3 regions of the Rossellomorea sp. NPDC077527 genome follow, and region 2 is predicted to be linked to each of the others. Evidence: riboswitches for the same ligand, from Rfam matches in the RefSeq annotation. Region 2 holds a riboswitch; each other region holds the start of a gene.

Region 1 (7,965 bases), on a different contig from region 2:
AAAAGGGGGAGTCATCCCTTGAAACTATTTTCTCAATTATTGGAAATGGAGGGGTCGTTGTAATAGGAGAAGGTATGTGAATGGACCTATATTTAGAAAGAATTGGCCAGAGCACTTTCCTTTACCCAATTGACTAAAACCCTTATAATCATACAAATAGATTCCGTTCTCAACGTGCACCTGTGAATAAGTGTAACCTGCTGCTCCACGCAGTACAGGTTACTTTTTTATTGGAAAGGGTACGATAAAAGAGAATGAAAAACGGTGCGAAGATAAGGGTTTGATAAGAGATGAAACATTTACATAGACAGCATATATGGCTGGGGCGGATCCTTGCCTCCGATCCCGGCAGAAAAAGATTTCAGCAGGCAGGGAAGGCTACGATCAGCTTAATATCGGCTGTGTTTACGATGCTGTATTTATTAAAGCAATTCGATCATCCATCCATCACTCCTGCCATCGTATCAGGGATGGTAGGGATGCTTTGTATATTCGTCGTCATGGATGATACGACGGGAAAGAAGAAGGTAACGACTCCGTTAGTCGGTGTCGCAATAGCTGTCGGAATTACAATGGGATCCGCCTTTGCTCATTACAGCCTCGTTGTGAACGCTCTATTAGTGGGGGCCATTTTTAGCGCGTTTTACTTTTCACGTTTTGCCATCCGTTATTTTTCCATGGGGATGGCAGGTTTTATGTCGATTTATATATCATCCATTCTGCAACTGGATGCGGCGCATCTGGAGTGGTTTTACCTGGGGGTCATCATAGGGGTCGTATACGCTTACCTTTATAACTTCATCATCTTCAAGGACTCTGTCCATATGTTAAGGAGAAGTATGCGTTCGTTTCATATTCAATCCAACTTGACCTTTACAATCTTGATGAGGATGATAGAGGATCCACAGACGAGTAGCAAGCGCAGGAAACAGTTGAATCGAAACGTAAGAAGGCTGAATGAGTACGCGAGAAGCGTAGCAGGCGATATCAATGAAAATGATGTAAAGAAATTATGGCCGGGTATTGAAGCATCACAACTACGGTTGTATGTATTCGACACAGAAATGCTCATCCAGACGCTGACCGATTCGTTGAAAAAGCTGAAAGATCTTGATGCTTTGGAAGTCATTGAGCTTAGACGATTATTAGTATGGGTGCTCCGGTCACTTCGCGATGCGGAGGTACTGGCTCAGGATTATGACCCCCGTTCCCTTGAAGAAGCAGAAAAGGCGATACAGGCCCTTCGATTGGTATTGTCTGAGGTGTTAAATCAGGAGAAGAAGCCTGAAGGTTGGGTGTATCTCTTAAGGCGGATCGAGTCCATTGCCAATCATGTACTTGAAGCGGCCATCTCGATTCAGGAATCATTAAAGGTACCTGAATACAAGGTGTCGACTGTTGAGAACGATGGAGAACCGGAAGAAAAGGAAAAAGAAGAGACTACGGAAGAATCGAAAAGCTTAAAGCCCTCAACCCGTAAAGCGATACAGGCTTTGGTTGCGGGGACGCTTGCGATCGTTGTAGGGGAGCTGATGGCACCTGCGCAGCCGTACTGGGTCCTGTTAACGACCTTCATTATTCAAATCGGTACTGAATCGGTAGGCAGGACCTATATGAAAGCTTTCCAGCGGTCGATCGGGACAGTGATTGGGGCCATCATCGGATTCGGAGCGGCCAACCTAGTCTCCGGGAACTCTCAGCTGGAAGTCTTCCTACTGTTTGTGGTCTTATTTCTCGCCTTTTATCTTTTCACTGTCTCCTATACGCTGATGAGCTTATTCATCACGATGCTCATCGCTTTCATGTATGACCTTCTGCTGGGTGGGATCAGTGTACAGTTGATGGGGGCACGTGTCATTGATACGATTGTCGGAGCTGTGATCGCCCTTGTCGTATCAGCCTTTGTGTTTCCAAAGAAAACGAAAGACAAAGTGGCGGATAGCTTGGATGATTTCTTCGGGGAACTTAAAGGGTATGTTTCTTCATATATAAAAACCTTTACGATCCCGGAAGGTAAAACATTGACCGATCAGGCTTTTGATTTGGATCAGAAGCTCCAGGGAATCAAGGATGAAGCGCAGTCCCTTCTCCAAAGGCCCGGCGCCATGACGAGGTCTGGTGCAGGACGATGGATCACTGTCGTAACGGCCATCAATTATTACGCAAAGCACCTGCTTGCCTCTTCCCATCGGAAAGCACAAGCAAAGGTGTCGGAAGAACTCATTAGCGCGTTTAGAGAAACAGAAGAGAAAATCTCTGAAAACATTGAAACGCTCCGACAACTTTTAAAGGAAAAGGAAAGCTCGCCTATCATGTGGGATTTGAGCCCGGAACGGCAAAAAATCGAAACGCAAGCCCCAAGCTGGCGTAAATCACAGGTGGATCTTATTCACCATCTATATTATGTGTGGAGGATCAACCAATCGATTGTGGCACTTGGAGAGGAACTGGGGGCAGAAGTGAAAAGAGGGTGAAGCGGATTCCGCTTTACCCTTTTTCTTAATAGATATCCACGTTTCCACTGGATACAGAAACATCAATGTTATACTGACCGGAGCCGGACACTCCGGAAATATCGCCGTTTTCTATCTTCTGATTCTTTAAAGGAAGGTTGCAGGAGATATCACCGCTGCTTGCATTCCCGTTCAGTTTAAAGCTAGCGTCTTCAGGTAAATCAAGATTTACGCCCCCGGAGCTGACATCGAAATTCAAGTCGCCCTTTAAGGATTCCATGGTGACCGTCAACTCTCCAGAAGATAAGTCACCTTTCAACGGACCTTCATAGTTCGATAATTCTACATCCCCGGAGCTGATGTCCACCTTTCCGTCCTTTGTCGTCAGTCCATTGACGATCAAATCACCAGACGAACCATCATGCTCGAATACATTTGTCTCGATATTGTTCAGTTCCATGTTCCCCGATCCCATGTCAACGGATAGTTCATCGAACGTCCATTTCTTTGAAACGGACTCTCCCTCTAAGACCAGATTGCCGGAACCGATATCGATTTCCATGTTATTGTCATACTCTCTCGGAATATAAACGGTAACGTCAGATTTTTGATTAAATCCGACCCACTCATACCATTTATGTTTTACCTTTACGTATATCGTGTCCCCTTTTTGATTCAATGTCATTGTTCCTTTTCCTTTGAAGTCGACTTTTACTTCATTCTTGTCTGTGGGTAAGACCTTTGTGTCGCTGCTTTCCAGGTCAAGATCGATTGTTTTCACGTTTTTGGTGACTTCGACCCGATCCCCAGACTGACTCTCCTTCGCAAATAAGGACGTATTGTCATTCATAATGACATAAAGCGTACCGAGTGCCAGAAGCGCAATGATAACGGCAAACGCATTTTTCATTTCAATCCCTCACTTTGGTTTGTTTTTCCAATTTATAGTTTTAGTTTAATCCATGAGGGGAACCATCACAATGAGCCAAAGCATTATTTTTGAATCAGACCAGAGGCTGAGAAGGAAAGGTCTGCGAAATAAATATTTTCCAAGGTGGAATCAATAATTTGTATAATGGAGTTGTATGAAGAACAATGTGAAAGAGAGGGACAATCGTGTCTGTCTTAATTGAAGTGGCAACCGAACATGATATAGAGGAAATATTTGAAATGGCAGGAATCAACCGAGAAGAAGCGACAGGTGTTCCATATGAACATCATAAAGAAGAAATGCAAAAAGCATACCGTCACTCCATCGAACACGGAGCCTATTTCCTCGTTGCCCGTGAGGATGATGAGCTGGCAGGGTGGGTACAGGTAGATAAGAGTGTTGATTGGATTACCTCCAAAGAAATTGGGTGGATCAATGATGTGTATGTGAAGAAGTCCTTCCGGGGAAGGGGACATGCGACAAGGCTTTTAAAACGGGCGCTCCTCGAACTGAAGGATCGAAACTACGATGAAGTAAGGTTGAATGTATACACGTTTAATGAACAGGCCATTCATTTGTATGAAAAAGTGGGATTCACAGATGTATGCAAATTTATGAAACTGAACCTGTAACAGACGTAAGGAAGTTGGACCGGCCGCCACGACCGGTCCAACTCTTTATTTCGCGATAAACATCTGTGTCCAATATATCCCTTGGCTCGCATCTTTAGCCGTTCCCACACCAATATGAGTGACTTGTTTATTTAAAATGTTTTTGCGGTGACCCGGGCTGTTCATCCAGGCGTTCACAACCGATTCAGGTGTTTTCTGTCCAACGGCAATGTTCTCCGCTGCTGTAGAATAGTCTACACCGAAGTTTTCCATCATCTCAAACGGAGATCCATATGTTGGGGATGTATGAGAGAAATAGTCATGTTCCTTCATATCCTCAGATTTCATCTCCGCTACGTTTGATAGCTCTCCGTCCATCTTCAACGCACTGAGTCCATTCTTCTTACGTTCCTGGTTTGTTAAATCAATCACTTGCTTCACATACCCACTTGCATTCGAAGATTGAGAATCTTGTTTAGGCTGTTGTGCAGGTGGTTCCGGTTGTCCTTTATTCGGCTCCCCGGCAGGTTGTTTCGGCTGAGGCACCCCTTCGTTACCGGGTGTATATTCTTCACCAGGATCTAAATGAGTGAATTCACGCAAATCCCCGTTAGGATCTATCGGGGCAATAAAACGGTGGATGGCCGTTCGGTTTTCTTGTAAATCATTCATTCCCACTCTGTCTTGGTTTCTATAGGAAACCGGATCGTAATTCACGTTTTGAGTATCAGTCAGTGAATCGTTTGTATCGTTATTGCAGCCAGTCATCAGCATGAACGGGATGACGGAGCAGATTAAGATTCGTTTTTTCATGAGGATTCCTCCATTTTGTGTTTGCCTTAACAGTCTTTAATATGTACGCCGCCCAAACGGTTTATCCTGTTAAAAATAGGTTGAAGCGATGGTCAGATTTAGTACTATAAGGTTAGGGTATACCTATTATAAAGACTGATTATTTGTGTGTAAGGAAGTGAAATCTATGAACCGAATCCCATTACCTTCCACCTTTTACAAGCAGCCTACATTGGACCTCGCCAGGTCCCTGTTGGGGTGTGTTTTGGTGAAAGAGACAGAGGAAGGAACAGCTTCAGGGTATATAGTGGAAACAGAGGCGTATCTTGGGCCGGAAGACAGAGCAGCTCACAGTTTTGGAAACAGGCGTACGAAACGGACGGAAATCATGTTCCATGAAGCAGGGCGGATATATACATATGTCATGCATACACACTGTCTGGTGAACGTAGTGAGCGGGGAAGAGGAAAAGCCCGAGGCCATCCTCATCAGAGCGGTCGAGCCACTAGAGGGAGAGGCCCTGATGGAAAGCAGAAGACGAGGACATATGAAGAAGAATTGGACGAATGGTCCAGGGAAATTGACGAAAGCATTGGGCATCACCATGGAGGACTATGGGGGAAGCTTTTTAGAGCCACCGCTGACGATCACAAAAGGATTCGACCCAGAAAGCATCTCATCTGGGAAACGGATAGGGATCGATAACACAGGGGAGGCAAAGGACTATCCTTGGCGTTTTTGGATCAGTGACAATCCTTATGTGTCAAGGTAAGGATTTTCTTTATGAATTTTCAAATAATTTATGGAAAAACACACCCTAAAAGTACTAGTTTGTGGTATATTTTTCTTATAAGCATCTTCATAAACTGACAATTCGACTGGGGGCTGTGAACCTAAATGATAGATGGGCGCTTACATTTAGGGGAGCCAGTAGCGCAACCGACCACATGCGAACGCGAGGAATGCGTTTTTGTGTGGTTTTTTTATGAAAAAAAATAAAAATAAAGAGAGAGTATAGGGGTCCTATGAACATCTTTACTATTTTTCAAGACGACTTTATCTATCACGATTTTCAGCCATTATATGATATGGGTGAACATCGAACCCTCTATGCTTACGAGGGACTGTTACGGAATACGTTTAACGAAAATCCCGAGAGTGTATTTCAATCGGCCATGAAAGCAAATATCCTGTACAAGCTTGATACTCTGTCCATTTCTAAAGCCCTTGATAGTTTCTCAAAGAACGGGCTTATGAACTGTAAGTTGTTTCTCAATATTTATATTACAACCATCCTGCATCCGAGTTTTCACACGTTCTTCTCCGACCTTATGAACCGCTATCCAGACATAAAGGGACGACTTGTTCTCGAAATTAACGAATCCAGTGCTGAAGAGCTATGGCAGAATCCTTTATTGAAAAAATCACTGAAAGAACTGAAGCAATACGGTGTCTGGTATGCCATCGATGACTTCGGACAAGGAACATCCTCTATAAAGAAATCGATTGAGTACGAGCCGGAAATCATTAAGCTGGACCGCTATTTTGCCATGAATTTGGCCCACGATGAAAAGAAACAGAGATTCCTCTCTTTCTTCAGTCAATTCTACGGAAGTGATACGTTGATTGTCCTGGAGGGAATCGAAACAAAACAGGATATGCAGGTTGCCAAGGAAATCGGTATCACGATCGGACAAGGATTTTACTTGGGCAAGCCAAGTCAACTGTTAGCGTAGGGACAAAAAAGTGACTCTGGAGAAGGTGGGTCACTTTTTTTGTTATGGAATTGTCAGATTTGAAATAAAATTGAAAAATTTTAACATTTCAATTAAACTGAGGAAAAAGAGATAAAGGGGACACAATGATGAAGTTTCTCATCTTTCCGATTAAATTGATCTTCTATTATATTCTTGGTCTGATTGGGATTTTAGCCGTCAGTATCGCACCAGAAGTATTCAGGGAACGTGGATTATACAATGTTGTAGGGTACCTTGAGGCATTTATAAAGTTTATCTTTGTCTTCCTGGATGGAGCAAATTGGAGTTACTCATACAAGGGGATTACCGTGGAATTTCTTGATATGCTCTGGGGGCCATACGTATACTCCCTCCAGATTGTAGGTGGTGCTCTGGGGATTGGTCTTGGTGCTGCCTTTATTCTTACGATCTTCACCGTATTTTTACCCCGACCGGTTACTTCGACACTTAAGAAAGGGTTAAACCTCTTAGAGACTGTGCCCGATTTAATGTTTGCGTTCATGCTTCAGCTTTTGATTGTCTATATCTTTAAATATTTTGGTGTGGAATTGATGAACTTTGCAGAGTACGGGGAAGAGAAGGTCTTTCTTGCCCCCATGATTACGTTGTCCATCATTCCCATGATTTCTTTCTTTCGGATTCTCCTTTTCATTATGGAAGAAGAGCTGCTCAAGCCTCACATTGAATTCGCCCATAGTAAGGGGATGTCTAAGGGCAGGATCCTGTTTTCTCATGTACTGAAAAATATTTCTCCAAGTTTGTTTTATCATGGAAAGTTGATCGTATGGGGCATGTTATCCAGTTTATTTATCATCGAAACGATTTTTAATATGAAAGGGATCACCTATTATATCATCCAGGATTTCCGGCCGATGGTGATCGCCATCTCATTAATCATGATCTATACACCTTTCTTTGTGGTGTATCAAGGGGTATACCTGTGGATCAACCATGAGAGCAGCGAGGATTATACGAAATATAAAAGAGATAAAACAAAGTGGACTGAATGGAAGATATGGAGCATTCTTTCGACCATCCGGAAGCTGTGGTGGCAGCATATGCATAACAGCAAGTTTGCCATCGGATTTAGCATCATTTTCGGTTTGATTGCTACGAGCTTCCTTTATTCAACGTTGAAGGAAGAGCCGATTAAACAGATTCAATTTATGAAGAATGATGAGGGCCGGATCATAAGCGCCCCTCCACATAAACCGTTTGGTGACATGATTCTGGGATCCGATTTCTTCGGTTACAGTATCCTGGATCAGCTTATCGTAGGTGCCAAATATACACTGTTATTTGCCTTGATTGTCGCTTCTCTGAGGGTGATCGGCGGATTCTACCTTGGTATTGGCTATCATTTTCACTTGAAAGAGAACAGGAAGAATTGGCTTGACCGCATGGTGGATTCCATTCACTTT
Region 2 (7,965 bases):
GTCTTCCTCGTACCATCACAGTGACATCCAAGGAAATCGAAGGGGCTCTTCGTGAATCTGTAGCTGTCATTGTACAGGCTGCGAAAAATGTCCTTGAGAAGACTCCACCTGAGCTTTCAGCGGATATCATTGATCGCGGAGTTATTTTAACAGGAGGCGGTGCCCTTCTACACGGAATGGATACCCTTCTTGCCGAAGAACTGAAAGTACCGGTATTGATCGCGGAGAACCCGATGGATTGCGTCGCGGTCGGAACGGGATTGATGCTTGAGAATATTGATAAAATTTCCAGAAGAAGAATCGGGTAAAACCACTGCGCCATTGATCCGATATAACGGTTAAGAGGTGAAAAGAGATGTTTAGAGGATTTTATACAGTAGCATCCGGTATGCTTTCGCAGCAGCGGAAGACCGAAATGCTGACGAACAATATGTCTAATGCCAATACACCGGGATATAAAGCGGATCAGGCTTCGATGCGTGCATTTCCGGAAATGCTGATGGACCGGATGGATTCCACTTCGATCCCCACTGAAAAAACGCTGTCCCTTCCTTTTAACCAAAGGATCGGGAAACTGAATACGGGTGTTTATATGCAGGAAACGATTCCTTCCTTTGTTCAGGGTGACCTGCAGGAAACGGGACGTGGCTTGGATGTGGCGTTATTGGATGCTTCCATGCCAATCGATGAAGAAACAGGTATCCGTGGTTCGGTGTTCCTGACGGTAGAAGGAGCTGACGGCAGCCCCCGATATACGCGTAACGGGAATCTGACGGTGAACGGAAACGGATTCCTTACGACGAACAGCGGACGATATATCCTGGATGAAAACGGAGATAGAATCCAGCTCGACAGTGATCAGTTCACGGTTGGGGAAAAAGGACAAATCCTTGTGGGTGGCAACCCAGTGGCAACATTGGGAGTGGGATACTCAGATAATCCAAACCAGCTGATTAAGCAGGGAGACGGTCTGTTTGCAAGAGTTGACAAAGCTGCTCTTCCTGACGCCTATGAAGAAGACAATGTCTCTTTCTCCACAAAACAGGGTTTTCTGGAGCGGTCCAATGTCGATGCTTCCCGTACGATGACAGATATGATGTCAGCGTACAGGGCATTTGAAGCCAATCAGAAAGTGCTTCAGGCATATGACCGCAGCATGGAAAAGGCGGCCAACGAAATCGGACGGGTCAACGGATAGCAAGTATTGTAAATGAATTTCGCCACTGAATACCTTATAATAGGGGAGAAGTGTCATGAATCGAACGATGATTACAGCAACCAACACATTAGGGCAGTTGCAGAAACAAATGGATATGATTGGTCATAATCTATCGAACGCAGATACAAACGGGTACAAGCGCCGGGATGCAACATTCTCCGAGATGCTTGTACAGCAGGTGAAAAACCAGGGTGTAGACAAGTTTGAAGCAGGCAGGCTCACCCCTCTTGGAGTCCGGGAAGGGAACGGGGCCAAGCTTTCACAGTCTCAGCTGATATTGAATCAGGGGACATTGAAAGCAACCGGACGTACTTTAGACTTTGCCCTGACCAGTGATCGACAGTTCTTCAAAGTGCTGGCACAAGACGGAAACTCAAGCTCTGTACGCTATACGAGGGACGGAGCATTTTATGTCAGTCCAACCGGCAATGGGGAAGCGATGCTCGTGAATAGTAGCGGCTTGCCGATCCTGGATGAGAATGATAACTTTATTACGTTCTCTGAAGATGCTGCAGCTTTTGAGCTTGGCAATAATGGGGTTCTCAATGTGAGGGATTCCCGTGGGGGAGTAGAGCGATTCAATATGGGCGTCGTAACCGTTGAAAAAGCTCAATTCCTTCAGCAGTTTGGTGGGAATCTGTTAGGTCTTGCAGACAACCTGGATGAACTGGGCGTGACGGAAGAAGAAGTCCTCACAAATGTTACAGGTGGAGCACGATCGGATATTTCAATGGTCCAGAGTTCCCTTGAGGGTTCAAACGTTGATATCAGTAAGGAAATGACGGACATGCTGAATGTCCAACGATCATATCAATTTCAGGCGCGCTCGATCTCCCTTGCAGATCAGATGATGGGCCTTGTAAATGGGATACGCTAAAAGGAGTTAAATGCTATGAGTGAAAAAGAGCTACTGCAAGAAAAAGCGACAAGAGAAACAGTAAAAGCAGAAAAAAAGGCAAAGCAAAAGGACGAAACCAAGCCTGTCCGCTGGGTACGTGTGCGTATGCTTCCCATTTGGCTTAGGATCCTTCTGTTCATCCTTCTTCTTGCAGGAAGTCTCGCGCTGGGTGCCGTCATTGGCTTCGCAGGTATAGGCGACGGCAAAGCAGCCGACGTCTTCAAAGCAGAAACCTGGCAGCACATCATTGACATTGTGGTGAAAAGATAATTTTATTACGTTCTTAGAGGGACGGACCTCGAATAATTCAGCTTTTTTCGCAAAGAATCCTGATATAACAGGGTTCCGTTGTGAGAGGAGCTCGATTTTCGAGGTCCGTCCCTCTTTCAGGTCGCCGATTTTTAAGGAGGGACGGACCTCAAATTCACGAGACTAATCTGGTCAAGAACCCTGATATATAAGGATTCAACACAGCAATTCGAACCGATTTTTGAGGTCCGTCCCTCCAAAGCAAGGTTCAAGGATTCTTGCTATTCTTAGCCGGGTTTCTGTACAATAAGGTGTACATACATATTGGTAGGAGGAATTATGCATGCTTGATATTAATGAGATTAAAGAGATTATTCCCCATCGTTATCCGTTTTTGCTTGTGGATCGCATCCTTGAGGTTGAGGAAGGCAAGAAGGCCATCGGGATTAAGAATGTGACGACGAATGAGGAGTTCTTCAATGGTCACTTCCCTGATTATCCTGTAATGCCCGGCGTGTTGATCGTAGAGGCGCTGGCTCAGGTTGGTGCGGTAGCGATGCTGAAGGTCGAAGGGAACCGTGGTCGTCTGGCATTCTTCACAGGTATCGACAAATGCCGTTTCAAGCGTCAGGTTAAGCCTGGTGATCAGCTGCGTCTGGAAGTGGAGATGATCCGCTTTAAAGGACCGATTGGAAAAGGGAAAGGTGTAGCTACCGTAGACGGTGAAGTAGCTTGCGAATTAGAAATGATGTTTGCCCTTGGAGATAAGCAGGAATAGTTTTTTATATGAAACCGGATTTAGTGTGATATCCACACTGGATCCGGTTTTTTGTATGCTCTTTAATCGAACAGTCCCTGTTTTTAACATCCCAAATAATTTCCCCACTGTGCAAGTATATTCATTTTCAGGGAAAGCTAACAAAAGGCCAACGTAACGGTCTTACATCAAAGAACTGACAGAAAGGAGTCATATATCATGAGCAAAAGGTTATTATCGATCCTTGGTGGGTCAGCACTTGCTGCTTTCCTGCTTGTAGGGTGTAACGTCAAACAAGAGCCACCACCGGAAGACGAGGCGCCAGTCGAAGAGAATGAAAACATGGATGAAAATGGCGATATGAACGACAACGGGGATATGAATGATGAGCACTACCCTGAGTCAGAGGATAAAAACGTCCAAGGCGATAAGGATGCAGCGAAGGATAAGAACACGCCTGAAGAAGACGTTATAGAAGATGATATTGATATGAAGGATAAGGATAATAAGGACGAGTAATAGGAAAAAGCAGAGGCGACATTGTGTTGTCTCTGCTTTTTTTCCTGTTATTTGCAGAGCTTTACGTATTACTGTAAAATATAATAGTATAATATATTTTGGATGCATTACCATATTTTTCACTGTTTCACTATCTACATATCATGAAATGGTTGTGTTATAGTAAAAATAATATTGTGTATAGGATACTGATTAGGGGGTACTTTACTTACATGCTTAAAAACTTATCATCGGGTACAAAAATAAGTATTACCCGTTCAATTAAAACCTCATTTGAACAATACATGGCTTCAATTCAGTGGCAGGAAAATAAATTTGATATCCAGGACTTCATCTCTGCTTGGCGCACATACATAAATGAACATGCTTCCTGGTACAAGAACCTCAGTAATGAGACTAAAAATGATGAAGAATTTCATCAAGAATTAGCACTGAAGATCAATGAAACCATGGAGAAAATCCTATCGGAAGAACCAACGTCTCAACAAATTGAAACGCTTGAAAACTTACAGAAGCAATCTGGTACGGACTATGATTATTCTTGTAAGCTGGAAGCGAAATATTTGATTGAATTATTAGAAGAAGATAAATAACGAATTACTTAATAAACCTCGTTTCCTTTATGGGAGAGGTTTTTTTCGTTTGAAGAATCGATCAGGTCGAATAAATAATAGAAAATATTGTAATTTCATAGAGGGTTTCTCTTACTTAATATAGAATATACTTATGTACGGTCGTTCTTTAATGAGAACGATTTTGGTTGTTATATAAAATACCATAAGACATGTCTATTAGATTGTTTCAATCATAAATATAAAAGTAAGAGGTGATCATGTGTATAAAAAAATCTGTAATCGCTGTACAAGACCATCCTATAGCAGTGCAGAAACAGGTGAATGGCTATGTCCTGCCTGTAAGATGGATTTATCCGATCTACCGTTTTACCACCCTACTCATTATCAAAACATCAATGAAAAAGTTGTGCCTCTCAAGAAAAAGCTAGAAAAGTATAAGAATATTTCTATATAGTTTTTTCGACATAGTTCCCTGCAACTACTCTAATGAATGAACTTTGTGTATAGTGATTGTCGGAAAATAGTTTAAAATGTAAGAAATTAGTGTAAAGTAAATTAACAGAATAGACAAAAAACAACACGATGTCAAAGTGTTTATTAGTATAATGAGAGTAGTTCGAATGGAAGAGTCAGACAAAGGCAAACTCATTGAAAAATGGGGACGCAAAGTCACAGATCTAAAGTTGAAAAATAGGCATGGCTTCATGATGAACGAAATGAATGGATGAGGGGAATGTGTTTATTTGAAGACTATGATGGCTGGACTGCCTGAAATACGTAAAGGTATTTTGGGAGGGGAAAATGATGACAAATCGTGAACTGGATCTAGAATGGATGGAACTAATTAAACAAGCACTTGACGCCGGGATTTCAAAAGAAAAAATCAGGGAATTTCTTCACAGCCAGTCCCCGGGAAAGAATACCGAGTACAAAGTGATTTAATATAAATAAAGTCTTGCGAACCTTCTCGCAAGACTTTATTTATTTTCTAATTTCCACTTATTAAATTCAATGAATTCCCGAAATTGCTCTTTGGAAATCCCTGAATCCATAGCTTCTTCAGCAATCTTTAGCCACTCATGATCAATATTTTGATCTTCCGGCTGATCATACAGAAGTGCATCTATTGGAATTCTTAAAGCAGCCGACACTTTCTCCAGAAACTGAATGGAAGGGTTTTGTTGAAGGTTACGCTCTATAGAACTCAAATATGACTTAGCGACACCTGCTTTTTCAGAGAGCTCGGTCATCGACATTCTCTTTTCTAATCTGTATCTCTTAACTCTTTCTCCAATCACTGGGGACACCTACCTTGGACTTCCTGAGAGAAGTCACAATATTAATTCCAATTATATCATAAAATTCTTTGTGGACATTACCTAATCTCGTACTATTAAACGCTAGGCTTTGCCGTAGCAGGAATCCTCGGCTTCGACACCATCTTCTCGCGGAACTGACGAATCAATTCTTCACCGGTATACCCTTTCTGAACTAAGTCATCAAGTAATATTTCTGCATATTCATTCCGCTGTTTCTTTAACTTTCCTTCAAACATGATGCTAATATGATCATCCATCTCCTTGATGCAGCGGATGGACATCATGAAAGCTGCCGGATCATTGGCTTTATGAGAAATCACGACCTGAATCTCCAAATCTTCCTTACTTTGCTGGGCACCTTGAAAGAACTCGATGTATTCATTCGATAAATACGTTTCGACAAGCCACGTTTTCTGTCCGTCCTCTTTATTGATAATCAGACCGTCCACAAGCTCAAAGTCACGTAGTTCATCATTTTCCACCACTTGCAGTGAAATCACTTTAAAGGTTTTCATGAACGAACATCTCCTATTTAAAGGTTTTACCAAATTATATCATAGGGCGAAATGTTTCCCTAATACATTTCCCTATGAAAAAAAGGGTGAAACTTGTAATTTTATGTATTTATCCCTGTTTTTGATCAAAAATCATGAAATCTCCCTAGGGGAATTTTCGAAATTCAAGCCCTTTTTGCTTCGAATTTCGGAAATTCACTATTTTACAAGATTTGCCTTCTGGTTGTAAGATGAAAACACCTTAACAGAAAGGAGGAGCCGGATTGATCAACCAAGTGACCCTGGTGGGGAGGCTGACGAAAGATCCCGAAGCAAGAAAAACGATGGAAGGAAGATCTGTACTTAGTGTAACCATTGCCGTAAACCGCCCATATAAAAATCAGCAAGGTCAGGTCGATACGGACTTTGTGCTCTGCACGATTTGGAACCGCGCGGCCGATAACACGGAAAAATACTGCAGGAAAGGATCCGTTATTGGTGTGACAGGAAGGATCCAAACCCGTTATTTTGAAAATGATCAGGGAAAGCGAATCTATGTAACGGAAGTCGTCGCTGAAAACGTGCGCTTTCTGGACAGTAAGCCATCTTCTGACACCACCGCAGAACCAAGTAAGAAAGAGCCGATCGAGTTACCGTTCTAATCTGTATATAAGGGAGATGAAGTCGTGACCACACTGCAAGACCTGGAACAAAGAATCGATAGACTGGAAAAATTAGCGGAGGACCTTATTAAAAAAGTAGCTCGAGTCAATGTCGAAAATTTCTACTTATCCCAACGCGTGACCGCTCTTGAACAAGGGTACGAATATCCAATGAAAACCTCATCTTAAGCCTCAACTTAGAATTCTTTCCATACGCGTCAACCAACCTATAAGTACTGTCTCAAATTCCAATGGTCACCGCAAGATTCCCCTGTTTTGCCTCATTAGACATAAACATGCGTAGCAAGTAAGCAAGTGATGTATTCCCCTTATCGTCTTCATATTGAGCCGGTTTCCTTTTGGGGAGGCTGGTGTTTTTTTGTATCATGGGGGGGTGTTCGTTCACAATTTGGCACAAAAATTTTAAAAAGTGGCACAATTAACAATAAAAGTGGCCCGATAAAGCCCAGAAGTGGCCCAATAATGATGAAAATTGGCCCAATAAAACAGAAATTACAAATATAATTGTAGAAACAAACCGACTAACAACCCCTTACCAGCAAAAAAACCCCTTTCCCACAAAAGGAAAGAGGCAAAAATCTACTCCAACACCAACAACGATTCCAAATCCTGATCCGACAATTCCGTCACCCACTGATCGCTGCGGATGATTTCGTCGTTCAATGCCTGCTTCTTCATCAGCATGGCATCTATTTTTTCTTCAAGAGTGCCCGATGACACCAGCTTATGAACATGCACGAACCGTTTCTGACCGATCCGGTAAGCACGGTCGGTGGCCTGGTTTTCAACAGCAGGGTTCCACCAGCGGTCGTAGTGAACGACGTGGTTGGCAGCCGTCAGGTTCAGTCCGGTACCGCCGGCTTTCAATGACAACAGGAAGACAGGGAATTCGCCGTTCTGGAACTTCTCTACGAGCTCATCCCGTTTACCTTTCGCCATGCTTCCGTTTAAAAACGGCACCTTTACATCAAACTCTTCCTTCATCACGTCTTGGATCATTTCACCCATCGAAATATACTGAGTGAAGATCAGACATGCTTCTCCTGATTCCAACGCGGTTTCCACGATATCCTTCAGCTTCTGCATTTTTTCAGAACGGGACAGGATCGACTTTGGATCCGGTTCTTTCAGATAGAGAGCAGGATGATTGCACAGCTGCTTCAACTGATTCAGCATTTGCAGGATCAGACCTTTGCGCTCGAATCCACTCAAGGTTTCAATTTTAGCAAGAGTGTCCTTTACCAGCTGTTCA
Region 3 (7,965 bases), on a different contig from region 2:
CTGATCCTGGAACAGGTTCACCAGAAAAATCCCAATGAGCAGGGCAACGATCACCAGGGCAAAATTCCGTTTATTCAATATGCTTCCTCCTTCCATATAGTAAGATGAGATAGATCATGACAGCAAGATACGTCCAGGTAACGGTAGTAAAAGCAAATCCTTCAAGAATCGATTGAAAAAAGAATTGAAGGAGTGTAAAGACAATAACAAATTGCACTGCCCACAGATCCCATTTTGGGCCATTTGATTTTTTTAATAAAAATACGAGGAGTGTACCGTTGGTGATAAAATGTATAACCGCTAAGAGAAAGTCCAGCTCCAAAAGATGATAAACCATTTCAAAGAAAACGACAGTACTTATCCAGGAAGTGATGACGTTTGTCGAGCTCACTCTCTTTTTTAAATAAATGTAGATCAGCGTCGTCAGTATCCCCAGCCAATACCCAATCTTGCCTCCATGAAAGTAAAGGATCGTCAGGGGATGTTCGATGACCATCGGATAATCTACAACTATGACACTTAGCTTCCATACGATTATAAAGATAAAAACCGCACTTGAATACCAGTCGCTCGCTTCTCTATTCCAGAAATACAGGAATAGATACGTCAGAATGAGGGAGGCGAGGATGCCTCCCCAAGAAGACGGGAAAGTGAAGGAGCCTATGGTGTACCATGTTTCAGCCATCAACCCCTACTCCCTTCAACGACAAACGTTTTTTCTCACGACAATATAATAGACCGATGGATCCAGATGCCCAACCGTTGTCGTGAAGCCCGCTGAATTGAGCTGACGTTCCAGCTTCTCAGAAGCAATCCTTTCATCCAGGGGTGGCCCCATTTCTGATTCGACCGCTTCCCAATCAAAGATCAGCCAGATCCCGTCGTCTTTCAACATATCATGAAGATCTTGAAAGACTTTAATCAAATCAGGTACTTCGTGTAGCACGAAAGCAGATACAACCTTATCTAACGTTTTCTTGTTGAAGCTAAGATACTCAAGTGATGATTTCACATAAACGATATTATCAATCTGTTCTTCCGTTGCACGATGTTTCAGATACTCAAGCATCTCTTGCTGCAAATCCACTGCCTGTACCTTTGTTTCCAACTTTCGAGCGATCGGAAGGGTTAAATAGCCATTTCCACAGCCCAGGTCTGCAACAATATCATCAGAGTTTAATTGTAGCAGTTCTAAAACTTTGTCTACCGGCACAAGTTCTTGTCGTTTGGGATCAAGAAGTTTTGAAGCTTTGTGATGTTCAAATAAGTGTCCCGTCATTGAAAATACTCCGTTCCATTAAATACCCCACATTGTATTATAATCTTAAATCTCCAACTTACAATCAAGTTATTTACTCATAGTGTACCCCTTAGTTGAATTATTACAGAAATGGTGGTGGAGTGTGTGTCTAAAAGTTGAATTTATCTAATGAAAAAGGACCCTTCTTGTAGAGAAGGATCCTTTCAACTAGATTGACGATTTTTTATGTAATTTTCCTATTCCATTTCCGATGAAGAAAAGATCTTATGCTGCTTTTATACCTTCCAGTATCAGCATGAAATATTTCACACTGTCTCCGCCGCGCTGGTTGATAATTTCAATATCCTGTAAAACCTTTTCAACTTCTTCAGCACCGACAGACTTGAGTAACATGTCACTGACTTCTTCCGCAGTATACCGGCCGATCTGGGTATACTTTAGTGCCGTACGATTTCTTCTGCAAAAACTTCTTAATTGTCTTTTTATACTAGCTAACTCCAATACTATCATCCTTCTTGCAGGTTCAACTCATACCATTACGAGCCTTAAAGATAAAAATAACCTACCAAAAGGCAGGCTAAATCATACTGGAATAATGCTCGAATCAGTATTCATTGCTTCCATTATTTCGGTAACCCGGCGATCATTATTTTAATAAAATGGCAGACCCGTGGCTTTGCGTCCTAATTTTTCAATTAGTTTGCCTTTTTCGAAAATCATATAAATATAGTGTCATTATACTAGAAGAATTATGAAATGAAAACAGTATAACGTAATATGCTGATGATTTCTTCCTAATATAGTGGGTATATAGGATATTTTAAAAACCCCGTTCTGTTCGAGAACGGGGTTTCAAAACTTAAAAGTTAATATATTGACGTGGATCTACAGCATTAGAATGAGATGCATTCCATGTGCCTCTGTGAAGCTCGAAGTGTAAATGCTGACCGAAAGAGAAGCCTGTATTACCCATGTAACCAATTTGGTCACCTTTGTTTACGGCTTGTCCTGTGCTCACTAATGATGAAGACATGTGAGCATATACAGTCGTGAACGTTTGACCGTTGATAGAGTGAGTAATGTATACGACATTACCATAGCTTGAGCTGTAGTGGCTCTTAATGACGTATCCATCTGCAGCTGCAGAAATTGGAACACTTCCGCGTGCCGCAATGTCAGTACCGTAGTGGAATCTTCTTTCACCATTTAAGACATCCCAGCCAAAATTGGTTGTGATTGTTCCATGAGCTGGAGCCGTCCAAGCACCTGAACTTACTGGTGTACTTGGGGTTGATGATGAGCCACCACTGTTGCTTGATGTAGCCTCTGCGCGCTTAGCTGCTTCAGCTTCTGCCTGACGTTTACGTTCGATTTCACGCTGACGGGCAAGTTCTGCTAAACGGGCTTGCTCTGCCTGGATTTCACCTTCAAGCTGGTGCTCCATTTGAGAAAGTTCTTCCGATTCTTTTTCAAGATCGGCTTTTTCAACTTTTAATGTTGCTTGTTGAGCTTCTAATTGTTTAAACAATTGAGCCTTTTTAGCTTTTTGGCTGTTCAGGTCCTGTTTTAATGATTCAAGATTCGCTTTTGCACTTTCAAGTGATTCAAGTTTCTTTTCTACTTGAGCCTGCTTCTTTTCTAATTCAGCTTGATCTCGTTTTTGCTCATCCATGATCTTTTTATCTGCGTTGACAATCGTATTAACTGCTGTTACACGGTTGATAAAGTCACCAAAGCTTTCCGCTCCAAGAAGTACATCTAAATAATTAGCAGATCCGCCCTTTTCCTGGATAGCACGGGCACGTTCTTTTAAAAGTTCGTTTCGCTCTTTGATTTTTTCTTTTAGTTCTTTGATATCTTTCTTTAGCTCATTAATTTCTGCAGTGGTTTCATCAATTTCTTTTGACTTTTCCACAATTTTTGTTTCTGTATCTTTTAACTTCGTACTGATTTCAGTGATTTGAGCTTGGATATCTTTTTGTTTATTGATGTTTTGATCAATTTGTGATTTTTTCTCATCAATCTTGCCATTGACCTCTTCTTTTTTAGAAGAAACATCGCCCTGCTGTTTCTTTAAGTCCTCCACGGAGGAGTTAGCGCTAGCAGTTGTAGCTAACGTTGGTAGACTTCCGATTGTTAATGCTGCTGCAATAGATAATGATACAAAATACTTCTTGTTCAAGCGGCATGCTCCTTTCAGCTTCTATCAACCTATCAAATTTTACACTTTTAAGAATTTACGTACAGACATAAAGCTTCCCCAGGCCCCGATGAGGCAACCCATCAATAGAATTAATCCGTTTACTTGATAGATAAAGGGGGTAAAATCTAATATCTGAATAAAATTGTTTTGTAGTTTTGGTTTAATAAATCCATAGGCATAATAATAACCAGTTGTTACAAGAGCGATCGGGATAATAGAACCTAAAACACCCAGCCATAAGCCTTCTAATATAAACGGCCAGCGTACAAACCAGTTGGTTGCACCCACGAGTTTCATTATCTCGATTTCCCTTCTTCTGGCAACAATAGTGATTTTGATTGTATTTGAAATGAGGAACATGGCAGTAAACAGGAGACCGATAATTAATACAAGTCCTACGTTTCTACTCATTTCCAGCACATTAAATAATTTTTCTATCTTGGCTTCACCGTATAAGGCTTCATTTACACCTTCATACTTACTGATCTGACCAGCAATTCTCCCAGTGTCACGTGGATTCATTGCCTTAACGATAAACACATCATATAGTGGATTGTCTTGTTCAAATAATCTGAAATCGTCTCCCAGATCCTTAACAAGGTTCTGAAGCTCTTTTTCTTTAGAAGAATACTCAACAGATTCGACTCCACTTATATTTTGAATCTTCTTTTCTATTTGATCAATCTGGGGTTTTTCAGTCCCAATTTCGAGCAACACCCGAACTTCGACGTCTTTCTCAATATCCGTCGCTACCTTGTTCATGTTTAACATCAATACGATAAACACACCGACAAGGAGTAATGTTACGGTAACCGCACTCACTGATGCAAAGGTCATCCAGCCGTTACGGCCGATGCTTTTGAAACTCTCTCTAAGATGCCTGCCATACGTTCTAGCTTTCATAACCGTAATCACCTCGCTGTTCGTCCCGGACAATGCGGCCATTTTCGATGGCAATTACCCGATGCTTGATAGTATTTACGATTTCACGGTTATGTGTAGCCATAATAACCGTTGTACCACGGTTACTGATTTCTTCAAAGATGTTCATGATATCCCAAGATGTTTCGGGATCAAGATTACCTGTAGGCTCGTCTGCAATGACAAGCTTAGGCGTATTTACAATTGAACGCGCAATCGATACACGCTGCTGTTCCCCTCCTGATAACTCATTCGGCAGCATTCTTGCTTTATGCTTAAGTCCTACCAAATCCAATACTTCCATGACTCTCTTCTTAATTTGCTTTGGATGCTCTTCTATTACTTCAAGTGCAAAGGCAATATTTTCATAGATTGTAAGCGATGTTAGAAGCTTGAAATCCTGAAATACAACCCCCACATTTCTTCTTAAGTATGGAACTCTACTATTTTTCAGTTTTGCGAGATTAATACCATTTACAATGATATCTCCTTTGGAAGGACGTTCTTCGCGGTACATCATTTTGATGAACGTAGATTTCCCGGCGCCGCTTGGACCCACAACATACACAAACTCACCTTGCTTAATGTGGACGTTAAAGCCATTAGCAGCCATGACACCGTTGCTGTACTGCTTGTAGACGTCTTTCATTTCTATCATTTTAAAATCACCTAATTTGTATTATGTAGTTACCCTCTTGGCTGTTTTCGACATATGTACATGGCACGTAACCGAAGTCGTCTTTACCACCATTAGACAAAAAATGGTGAAAAAACTCGAATTACGCTTCCGAAAATAATTATAACATCACTTTATAGTAAGTTAAGGAAAAAAATTATTACATTTTCATTTCAGAACGTGAAAAAATGTGAATTTTTTACCTGTTTTATTGTCGATTTTACCTATATAAAGACGAAAATATAGGTATTATAACCTATTATCAGGTACTAATACTACATTCTAAAGTTTTAGGTTTATAAAGAGAAAAACATGAAGCTGATGCCATTCCTATTAAGTTACTAGGTTATAAATGGGAGCGTTTAAATAAACAAGGGTTTAAGGATGTAATTAGAAAAACTTCTGTAACAAACACTTAAAGAAGGAATAGAAAATACCTGTGGGTAAACTACCATTATAAGAAAATGTTGAGCAGTGCAAGATTTGCTGCCTCATTTGCAGAAAAAAAGAAGAACCCATTCTCGGATTCTCCTTCTGATCTTATTTCTTTTTCGATAACCACTCAGCCACAGCCTCTGCTTCATCACCTTCAATGAGTCCAGGAGGCATTTGACCTTTACCATTTTTGATGGTTTCAAGGATTTGATCTTTGCTTAATTCAGCACCGATGTTTTTCAGGGCTGGTCCCATTCCGCCTTCAAGGTTCCCCCCATGGCAGCTGGTGCATTTATTGTTGACGATTTTTTCAGGGTCCACTCCACCGGAGCTTGTTTCTGTACTGTCGCCGCCGTCACCGCCACATGCGGCAAGTACCAATGAAGCGCCAAATAGAACACCAAGTAGCTTTTTCTTCATTTATTATCCCCCTCGGAAAACATTTTTCAGAGTCGCGGATGTGATGAGAAGTCCGTTCCTCTCTTACATAATTATACCAAGTTTAAACCCGTTTGAAACCTTCCCCCAATACTTCAGAAGCGTCCATAGTGACGACAAAGGCAGAAGAATCAATGGTTTTAACCAGTTGTTTCAGTTTTGTGAATTCTGTTTGATCGACAACACACATGAGGATCGGGCGCTCATCATCTGTATACCCACCGTATGCAGATAGTTTTGTCACCCCGCGGTCGATTTTATTCAAAATTCCTTCGCGAACCTCTTCCTGACGGTTGGTGATGATCAGTGCCATTTTGGACCTGCTTATTCCAACCTGGACGAGATCGATCGTTTTACTTGTGACATATAAACCGATAAGGGCATATAACCCCCGTTCGATATCATAGACGATAGCTGCCGAAAGAACGATCATTCCATCGATGAGGGCTACACAAGTCCCAAGTGACAGTCCAGTGAACTTGTTGACAATCTGCGCGGCAAGGTCCGTCCCTCCAGTTGAAGCCCTTCCCCGGAACACAATCCCTAAACCAAGACCTACACCGATTCCTCCAAAAAGGGCACCAAGCAGCGGGTCTTCCGTCCAAGGTTTCCAGTCTTCAGTCAAGAATACGACAAGTGGTAGAAACACAGTTCCAATGGCTGTTTTGACACCGAATTGCAGCCCTAGAAAGATCAGACCTGCTATGAATAACGGAATGTTAAATGCCCATTGTACATATGCGGGCTTCCAGTCAAACAGTCCATTCAAGATGGTCGATATCCCGCTCACCCCTCCGGAGGCAACCTCATTTGGAAGCAAGAACACATTAAACGCAATGGCCACAATCGTCGACCCAAACACAACAAACAAATACTCTAACAACTTTTCTTTCCGTGGATTAAATACCTGTTCACGACGCCTTTCCTTCAAACCCATCCAGTACGACTCCTTTAACCTATGTATTAATAGTATGAGTACAAACCCTCCCTTTGATGCAATGCTCTTCAGGGACGGACCTCTTAATCAGGACACCGTTCTTGTGAAGAAATATACAATCAATGACGAATCTGCACACTCAATTTGAATGACTACAAGTAAATAAAGTGATGCATATCAAGGAAATTAATTGCTCTCATTCCCTCTACATCAACCTTTGAGAGTATAGCATGGGCATACAAAGGTGTAAATAACAGTCCAATAACGTGTTAAAGCATTAATGGAATGAGGTTGTTGATATGGTGTTTGTTTGAGGGACGGACCTCTGTGAAGGGTGCAAAACGAAACAAATATATACCTTTAGAGGTCCGTCCCTCGCATCCCAAAGAAAAACCGACCTTCCCAGAGGGAAGGTCGGTTGCGGGGTACTTATTTTATTTTGGATCTCAGGTAGGCATTGATGAATGGATCGATGTCTCCATCCATTACGCCCTGTACGTTTCCTGATTCTGTGTTGGTTCTGTGGTCTTTGACCATGGAGTATGGATGGAAGACGTAGGAACGGATCTGGCTTCCCCAACCGATTTCCTTTTGCTCTCCACGAATTTCAGCAAGCTCCTGCTCTTGTTCTTCGATCCGCTTTTGATAAAGCTTCGCTTTCAGCATTTTCATGGCTGATTCACGGTTCTTGATTTGCGAACGTTCTGACTGACACGTTACAACAACGTTAGTCGGTAAGTGAGTAATACGGACGGCTGAGTCGGTTGTATTGATGTGCTGTCCACCTGCTCCACTTGCACGGTACGTATCGATTTTCAGATCTTCCGTACGGATGTCGATTTCGATTTCCTCATTGAATTCCGGCATGACCTCACAAGACACGAAAGAAGTGTGACGACGTCCCGAGGAATCAAATGGTGAGATACGCACAAGACGGTGTACGCCTTTTTCAGCTTTTAAGTAACCATATGCGTTGTGGCCCTTAATCGCTAACGTTACACTCTTGATTCCCGCTTCATCCCCTGGAAGATAATCGAGTGTTTCCACCTTGAATCCACGCTTCTCACCCCAACGAGTGTACATGCGTAGAAGCA

The links. A riboswitch is a leader RNA that binds a small molecule or an ion and turns the genes downstream of it on or off. The one in region 2 is predicted to bind cyclic di-GMP.
Region 1: linked by a shared signal. The riboswitch ahead of ACIGG7_RS22160 (EAL domain-containing protein) and the one ahead of ACIGG7_RS17895 (anti-repressor SinI family protein) in region 2 are both predicted to bind cyclic di-GMP.
Region 3: linked by a shared signal. The riboswitch ahead of ACIGG7_RS19500 (hypothetical protein) and the one ahead of ACIGG7_RS17895 (anti-repressor SinI family protein) in region 2 are both predicted to bind cyclic di-GMP.

What each region holds. Positions count from the first base shown of each region.
Region 1 is NZ_JBITVL010000010.1:56,125-64,089, reverse strand. Features, by position in the region: gene ACIGG7_RS22185 (FUSC family protein) at 291-2,474, shown strand; gene liaG (LiaG family protein) at 2,500-3,363, opposite strand; gene ACIGG7_RS22175 (GNAT family N-acetyltransferase) at 3,570-4,016, shown strand; gene ACIGG7_RS22170 (CAP domain-containing protein) at 4,062-4,808, opposite strand; gene ACIGG7_RS22165 (DNA-3-methyladenine glycosylase) at 4,975-5,559, shown strand; cyclic di-GMP riboswitch class II at 5,661-5,741, shown strand; gene ACIGG7_RS22160 (EAL domain-containing protein) at 5,813-6,523, shown strand; gene ACIGG7_RS22155 (ABC transporter permease subunit) at 6,649-7,965, shown strand, end outside.
Region 2 is NZ_JBITVL010000005.1:202,233-210,197, reverse strand. Features, by position in the region: gene mreB (rod shape-determining protein) at 1-308, shown strand, start outside; gene ACIGG7_RS17925 (flagellar hook-basal body protein) at 356-1,198, shown strand; gene ACIGG7_RS17920 (flagellar hook-basal body protein) at 1,254-2,096, shown strand; gene ACIGG7_RS17915 (DNA-directed RNA polymerase subunit beta) at 2,112-2,387, shown strand; gene fabZ (3-hydroxyacyl-ACP dehydratase FabZ) at 2,710-3,144, shown strand; gene ACIGG7_RS17905 (hypothetical protein) at 3,343-3,642, shown strand; gene ACIGG7_RS17900 (hypothetical protein) at 3,855-4,235, shown strand; cyclic di-GMP riboswitch class I at 4,846-4,989, shown strand; gene ACIGG7_RS17895 (anti-repressor SinI family protein) at 5,019-5,159, shown strand; gene ACIGG7_RS17890 (helix-turn-helix domain-containing protein) at 5,195-5,515, opposite strand; gene ACIGG7_RS17885 (YwpF-like family protein) at 5,611-6,051, opposite strand; gene ACIGG7_RS17880 (single-stranded DNA-binding protein) at 6,315-6,692, shown strand; gene ACIGG7_RS17875 (hypothetical protein) at 6,717-6,881, shown strand; gene ACIGG7_RS17870 (DEAD/DEAH box helicase) at 7,293-7,965, opposite strand, start outside.
Region 3 is NZ_JBITVL010000006.1:94,351-102,315, forward strand. Features, by position in the region: gene ACIGG7_RS19485 (peroxiredoxin family protein) at 1-78, opposite strand, end outside; gene ACIGG7_RS19490 (hypothetical protein) at 71-685, opposite strand; gene ACIGG7_RS19495 (class I SAM-dependent methyltransferase) at 701-1,279, opposite strand; gene ACIGG7_RS19500 (hypothetical protein) at 1,526-1,762, opposite strand; cyclic di-GMP riboswitch class I at 1,889-1,976, opposite strand; gene ACIGG7_RS19505 (murein hydrolase activator EnvC family protein) at 2,121-3,443, opposite strand; gene ftsX (permease-like cell division protein FtsX) at 3,483-4,367, opposite strand; gene ftsE (cell division ATP-binding protein FtsE) at 4,357-5,043, opposite strand; gene cccB (cytochrome c551) at 5,602-5,916, opposite strand; gene ACIGG7_RS19525 (YitT family protein) at 5,999-6,871, opposite strand; one part of gene prfB (peptide chain release factor 2) at 7,301-7,965, opposite strand, start outside.